3 regions of the Pseudomonas silensiensis genome follow, and region 1 is predicted to be linked to each of the others. Evidence: predicted binding sites of a transcription regulator. Region 1 holds the regulator's gene; each other region holds the start of a gene.
What was found. Region 1 encodes FliA, which starts transcription of late flagellar genes. Its sites were predicted from a motif close to CTAAAGTTTNNNNNNNNNNNGCCGNTAA; they were not measured.

Region 2: QF010_RS28620 (methyl-accepting chemotaxis protein) is a predicted target of FliA. The motif match lies at 1,202-1,229, and genes of this name have one in related genera.
Region 3: QF010_RS07955 (methyl-accepting chemotaxis protein) is a predicted target of FliA. The motif match lies at 884-911, and genes of this name have one in related genera.

Annotation. Positions count from the first base shown of each region.
Region 1 covers NZ_JBNDJH010000014.1:5,403-7,666, forward strand. Annotated here, with positions in the region: gene fleN (flagellar synthesis regulator FleN) at 1-537, shown strand, start outside; gene fliA (RNA polymerase sigma factor FliA) at 534-1,274, shown strand; gene QF010_RS19890 (chemotaxis response regulator CheY) at 1,441-1,812, shown strand; gene QF010_RS19895 (protein phosphatase CheZ) at 1,843-2,264, shown strand, end outside.
Region 2 covers NZ_JBNDJH010000027.1:58,416-60,679, forward strand. Annotated here, with positions in the region: gene QF010_RS28620 (methyl-accepting chemotaxis protein) at 1-1,134, opposite strand, end outside; tRNA gene QF010_RS28625 (tRNA-Pro) at 1,302-1,378, opposite strand; tRNA gene QF010_RS28630 (tRNA-Lys) at 1,474-1,549, opposite strand; tRNA gene QF010_RS28635 (tRNA-Pro) at 1,555-1,631, opposite strand; tRNA gene QF010_RS28640 (tRNA-Asn) at 1,641-1,716, opposite strand; gene clpB (ATP-dependent chaperone ClpB) at 2,015-2,264, opposite strand, start outside.
Region 3 covers NZ_JBNDJH010000004.1:289,601-291,864, reverse strand. Annotated here, with positions in the region: gene QF010_RS07960 (undecaprenyl-diphosphate phosphatase) at 1-744, opposite strand, end outside; gene QF010_RS07955 (methyl-accepting chemotaxis protein) at 1,039-2,264, shown strand, end outside.

The sequences.
Region 1 (2,264 bases):
TTAAGCCCGGCCCAACACGCCGGCCTGATCCAGGCGTTCAGCGATATCGGTGACAACCTCGACGTGCTGGTGATCGACACCGCTGCGGGCATTGGTGACTCGGTAGTCAGTTTCGTTCGTGCAGCGCAAGAAGTCTTGCTGGTGGTCTGCGACGAGCCGACCTCGATCACCGATGCCTACGCACTGATCAAACTGCTGAACCGCGATTACGGCATGAACCGCTTCCGCGTCCTGGCCAACATGGCCCAGAGCCCGCAGGAAGGGCGCAACCTGTTCGCCAAGTTGACCAAGGTCACGGATCGCTTCCTTGACGTCGCCTTACAATACGTCGGCGCGGTGCCTTACGACGAAAGTGTGCGCAAGGCTGTGCAGAAACAGCGCGCCGTCTACGAAGCCTTCCCTCGGTCCAAGTGCTCACTGGCGTTCAAGGCGATTGCACAGAAGGTCGATACCTGGCCGCTACCTGCCAACCCGCGTGGGCACCTGGAGTTTTTCGTCGAGCGCCTCGTGCAACAAACGGCAGGACCGGTGCTATGACAGCCAGTGGCTACGACCTCTACAAGAAGTCGGCACGTGACGCGCAGTACGAGCTGATCGAGCGTTACGCGCCACTGGTTAAACGCATTGCCTACCACTTGCTGGCGCGTTTGCCCGCCAGTGTTCAGGTTGAAGATCTGATCCAGGCCGGGATGATCGGCCTGCTTGAAGTATCGACCAAATACGACGCCAGCAAAGGCGCGAGTTTCGAGACGTACGCGGGCATTCGAATCCGTGGCGCGATGCTCGATGAAGTACGCAAGGGGGACTGGGCGCCACGTTCGGTCCACCGCAATACCCGGATGGTCAGCGACGCAATTCGCTCGATTGAAGCTAAAACCGGTCGTGACGCTAAAGATCACGAGGTTGCGGCCGAACTCCAATTGAGTCTCGACGATTATTACGGGATTTTGAACGACACCCTGGGCAGCCGGCTATTCAGTTTCGACGATCTGTTGCAGGACGGCGAACACGAAGGGCTGCACGAGGATGGCGCCAGTGCTCATCTCGAGCCGTCACGCGATCTGGAAGATGAACGCTTCCAGGCGGCGCTGGCGGACGCGATTGCCAATTTGCCGGAGCGTGAGCGACTGGTGTTGGCGCTGTACTACGACGAAGAGTTGAATCTCAAGGAAATCGGTGAGGTCCTGGGGGTCAGCGAATCTCGGGTCAGCCAGTTACACAGCCAGTGCGCGGCCCGCTTGCGGGGGCGTTTGGGGGAGTGGCGAGCGCGCTGAAGGCAGTGTGGGGACACTGCGAGCGGGACCGGTGTGGGATTAGCTGCACCGGTCGCGATTTGTTGTGCTCCAGACAGTCATCGAGTGCATTGCCGGATTGATTGAAATGGCGCGTCCAGGTGCTGGGCGCGTTTAAGACTGCTTGGAGGTCGAATTGGACAAGAACATGAAAATCCTCATCGTTGATGACTTCTCAACGATGCGGCGGATCATTAAAAACCTGTTGCGTGACCTTGGGTTCACCAACACGGTCGAGGCCGACGATGGCACTACTGCCATTCCGGTTCTCAACAGCGGCAGCATCGACTTTCTGGTAACAGACTGGAACATGCCTGGCATGACCGGTATCGACCTGCTGCGTCACGTGCGTGCCGATGAAAAGCTCAAGCACCTGCCGGTGCTGATGGTGACCGCTGAAGCCAAGCGCGAGCAGATCATCGAGGCAGCCCAGGCCGGAGTTAACGGCTATGTGGTCAAGCCCTTCACGGCCCAGGCGTTAAAAGAAAAAATCGAGAAGATTTTCGAACGCATCGGTTGATGTGCGAAGCCACTGCGCCACGGGGGAGCTATGGAGCATAACGAGTCTTCACAGAGCGATTTCGAATCGACTCTGAAAAAACACGCGGTCGAACTGGTCGACAGCCTTGAAAAAGGCAGGTTCGGCGACGCTGTGCAACTGATCCATGAGCTCAATCAGACCCGTGATCGTGGCCTGTATCAGGAAGTGGGCAAGCTCACTCGCGAGCTGCATAGCGCGATCGTCAATTTCCAGATTGACCCGCACATGCCGCAAGCCGAGGAAGTCTCGCAGATCACGGACGCCACCGAGCGTCTGGGTTATGTGGTCAAGCTGACCGAGGCTGCTGCCAACCGCACCATGGACCTGGTGGAAAACGCCACGCCGCTGGTCAACGGCCTGAGCAACGAAGCCCAGGCCTTGAGCACCGACTGGGGACGGTTCATGCGTCGCGAAGTCGGGGCTGAAGAGTT
Region 2 (2,264 bases), on a different contig from region 1:
AATCACATCCAGCACCTTGCCGATCTCCTGAGACTGGTTAGCCAGGGACTGCACCAATCCGCCCGTGATCTGCACATCGCTGGCCAGGGCGCCGATGGCCGTGACTGTTTCGCTGACCCGCTCCTGGCCGGCGTGTGCGGACTCACTGGATTGGCGCGTGGCGTCGGAGGTCGACACCGCGTTGCGCGCGACCTCCTCCACCGCGGTGGTCATTTCAGTGACAGCGGTGGCCGCTTGTTCGATCTCGTTGTTCTGCTGTTGCAGGTTCTGCGTGCTGTCGAGGGTGACCGCATTCAACTCGTCAGCCGCTGTCGCCAATTGCGCGGCCGAGCCGCTGATACCTTGCAAGGTTTCACGCAGGTTGCGCTGCATGGTCGCCAACGCCTTGAGCAAGCGACTCACTTCATCGTTGCCATGGGTTTCGATGGGGCGCGTCAGGTCGCCTCGTGCCACGTTTTCTGCGGCATTCAGCGCTTCGTTCAACGGTTTGACGATGCTGCGGGTCAGCAGCATGGCCAGGCCGACGGTGGCCAATGCCGCCAATGCGATAAACAGGCTGACGATCATCCGCGATGTTTCGTAATGCGCTGCAGATTTCTGGCTCTCCGCGGCGACTTGTTTGGCGAACAGATCCGCCAGGTCAGTGAGCTGTTTGCCCGAACCATCGACCACGGTTTTCATATCGATCAGCAGCAGTTTGGTCAGTTCGTCACGGCGACCCTGTTCGGCCAGGGAGAACGATTGAGCAATACCGGAGCGATAAGCCGCGAAGGTGGTTTTGAACTGGTCATACAAGGCCTTGCCTTCGGCGGTGTTGACCAACTGATCATAAGCCGCAATCTTCTGGCTCAACTCTTTGTCGCGGGTGTCCATCTGGCCACGGTAGACAGATATGTTCTTCGGATCCTGATCCAGTGCCATGCGCAGGGAAATAGTGCGGATGCGCAGCATGATTTCGCGGATCTCGTCACCGCCGCGAATGCTCGGCAGCCATTGTTTCTCCACCGCCACCTCACTGTCACGAATGCTCGACATCTGCCCCAGGGCAAAAATCCCGAGCAAAGCGACCAATACGGCAATCAGGGCAAACCCCAAGGCTGCCCGAGGAGCGATATTTAACTGACGAAGCACCATAACGAACGCCTTTTTCTTGTAGTGGCCTGGATAAGGGGCGTTGTTTCGGCAGTACCCCGTCGCCTCGTTATCGGCAAGTTGTACGATGACTGAAGTGTTGTTTCTCGAAGATAAAAAATCGAAGACAAAAAAAATCCCCGTATCTTTCGATACGAGGATTTTTAATATGGTCGGGGTAAGGGGATTCGAACTCCTGACATCCTGCTCCCAAAGCAGGCGCGCTACCGGACTGCGCTATACCCCGGTAAAAAAAAGGCACCTTTTAAAGGCGCCTTCTGCGAACAGAGCTTTTGGCGTCTGATCTTAAGATCTGATCCCAGCGTGAACTGGTTTCAAAAATGGTGGGTCGTGTGGGATTCGAACCTACGACCAATTGGTTAAAAGCCAACTGCTCTACCAACTGAGCTAACGACCCAAAAATGGTCGGGGTAAGGGGATTCGAACTCCTGACATCCTGCTCCCAAAGCAGGCGCGCTACCGGACTGCGCTATACCCCGGCTTGAAATTGGCTCCGTGACCAGGACTCGAACCTGGGACCCAATGATTAACAGTCATTTGCTCTACCGACTGAGCTATCACGGAACAACATATTTCAATTTACAACTGTGAAGCTTGCTTCACCTCTTCGACCCGTTCGCATCGCTGCGTTCGTGTGTCTGAGGCGCGCTATTCTACAATCTTAAGCACCTCTGTCAACCCCCTAAATTGCTTTCAAGTTAATGATTTGCAACTTATTTCAGATTCCTGCTTGGGGAGCTGGAACCCTTCAGGGCGACTTACTGCGGGGCGCACTTTACAAGCCTTTTCCTTTAAGTTCAACAGCCTGGCGAAAAAAAGGCCTCACAATGCGAGGCCTCTTCAATTTTGCTGCCGCCGTGGATCAGACGAAGACGATTTCGTCGTTCTCCACGACACCCTTGGCGGTATCGCCCGGCATGAAACGACCAGACAGAATCAGCTGCGCCAGCGGGTTCTCGATCCAGCGCTGGATCGCTCGTTTGAGCGGCCGCGCGCCGTAAACCGGGTCGTAACCCACCGCGATCAGCTTATCCATGGCCTCAGGGCTGAGATCAAGCTTCAGCTCGCGTTCGGTCAGGCGACTGCGCAGGCGACCCAACTGGATCTCGGTA
Region 3 (2,264 bases), on a different contig from region 1:
CGCTGCGTAGCTGTGGCTGGCGATGAACTTGAGCAAGCCCTTGACGGCAATCATTGCAAAGATGAACGCGGTGACGAAGCCGATTGCGAACACCGGAAAATCCGACGGGACGAACAGGTGGCGGTATTTGTAGCCCGAGTAAACGGCCGCGCCGACCATGGTCGGCATCGCCAGGAAGAACGAGAACTCAGTAGCGGTCTTGCGCGACAGCCCGAACAACAAGCCACCAATGATGGTCGAGCCGGAACGCGAAGTTCCGGGAATCATTGCCAGGCACTGGGCGAAGCCGACTTTCAGGGCGTCTTTCCAGGTGATGTCATCAACCGTTTCGGCATGCACTTCATGCTGACGCTTTTCGGCCCACAACATGATGATCCCGCCCACAACCAACGCCGTCGCGACGGTGATCGGGTTGAACAGGTATTGGTGGATCAAATCGGAAAAAATCACCCCCAATACCACGGCCGGCAGGAAGGCGATCAGCAGGTTCGCGGTAAAGCGTCGAGCGCTCGGCTGCGTCGGCAAACCGATAACCACATCGAAAATCTTGCGGCGAAACTCCCACACCACCGCCAGAATCGCCCCCAACTGAATAATGATGTTGAAGGCCATGGCCCGTTCGCCGCCGAAGTCGAGCAGGTCAGCCACGATGATCTGGTGGCCGGTACTGGAAATCGGCAAAAACTCCGTCAGCCCTTCTACAACCCCAAGTATCAATGCCGAAAAGGCAGTCCAAAGATCCATCAATCCCCCAAGAAGCCATGCGCCACGGCATGCCCCGTTAATATTTGTTCAGAACGTTTACTGCGATCAGCCTAGCTGAAGTCCCGCGCGCACAGGATCCAGACGGAACCATCAAAATTCCGTGAAAAATCAACTTGGACTCAGGTTTTTCCGCGCGGGGCCGAAATCCTATCAGACAAGCCCGATTAGCGCTGCCGCGTTATTGGACTTGGGTCGGATATGACCGATCGGCAAAGTGTGGTTGGATGCTGGCGATCATTTATTACAAGAAAAAGAAACCGGAGTGACAGCGTTATGAACAGCTTGCGCAGTATGTCGATCAGCCGACGTTTGTGGCTCATCTTGATCGTGGCCGTCCTGATGCTATTGACGTTGGGCGTCTTGATGCTCAAGCAGATTCACGATGACCTGTACCACGCCAAGGCTCAGAAAACCCAGCATGTGGTGCAAACCGCCAGTGGCATTCTGACCTATTACCACGACCTCGAAACTGCCGGCACCCTCACCCGCGACGCTGCGCAGAAGCAGGCATTGAGCGCCGTTCGTGGTTTGCGTTATGACCAGAACGACTACTTCTGGATCAATGACCTGACGCCGGTGATGATCATGCACCCGGCCAACCCGAAGCTCGATGGCCAGAACCTCTCGGCGATTCGCGACCCGGACGGTTTTGCCCTGTTTAACGAAATGGTCGCCGTCGCCAAGTCCAAGGGTGCCGGCACCATCGACTATCGCTGGCCAAAACCGGGCGCCAGCGCGCCTGTAGAAAAAACCTCCTACGTCAAACTGTTCGAGCCTTGGGGTTGGGTGATCGGTTCGGGCGTGTATATCGATGACATGCAGGCCGAGTTCTATGGCCAGGTCTGGAAGGCCTCGTTCATAGGGCTGGTGATCGCCCTGATCATGGCGCTGCTGGTGATCCTGATTGCCCGCAGCATCGTGCGTCCACTGCAGGAAACCGTGAACGCCATGGCCAACATCGCCAGTGGCGAGAGCGATCTGACCCGCAGCCTCGATACCCATGGCCAGGATGAAGTCACGCAACTGGCACGCCACTTCAACGCCTTCACCGCCAAGCTGCGACTGGTGATCAGGGAACTGCAAGTGTCCGCCAGTGCCCTGGGCCAGTCTTCCAGCGAACTGGGCAACGACGCCGCGCAGGCCCAGCAACGCAGTCAGCAACAGTCCCAGCAAATGGAACTGGTGGCCACGGCAATCAATGAAGTGACGTATGGCGTACACGACGTCGCGAAAAACGCCGAGCACGCCGCCAGCGAAATGCGCGATGCCGAGTCTCAGGCGCAGCAAGGCCAGGTCAACATCGATGGCAGCCTGCAACAGATCGACAAGCTGTCGTCGACCATCGACCAGGCGGTGGAAGTGATTCGTACCCTGGCCGCCGAAAGCACGCAGATCGGCAGCGTCCTCGAAGTGATCCGCTCCATCGCCGAGCAAACCAACCTGCTGGCCCTCAACGCGGCCATCGAAGCCGCCCGGGCCGGCGAGCAAGGTCGGGGTTT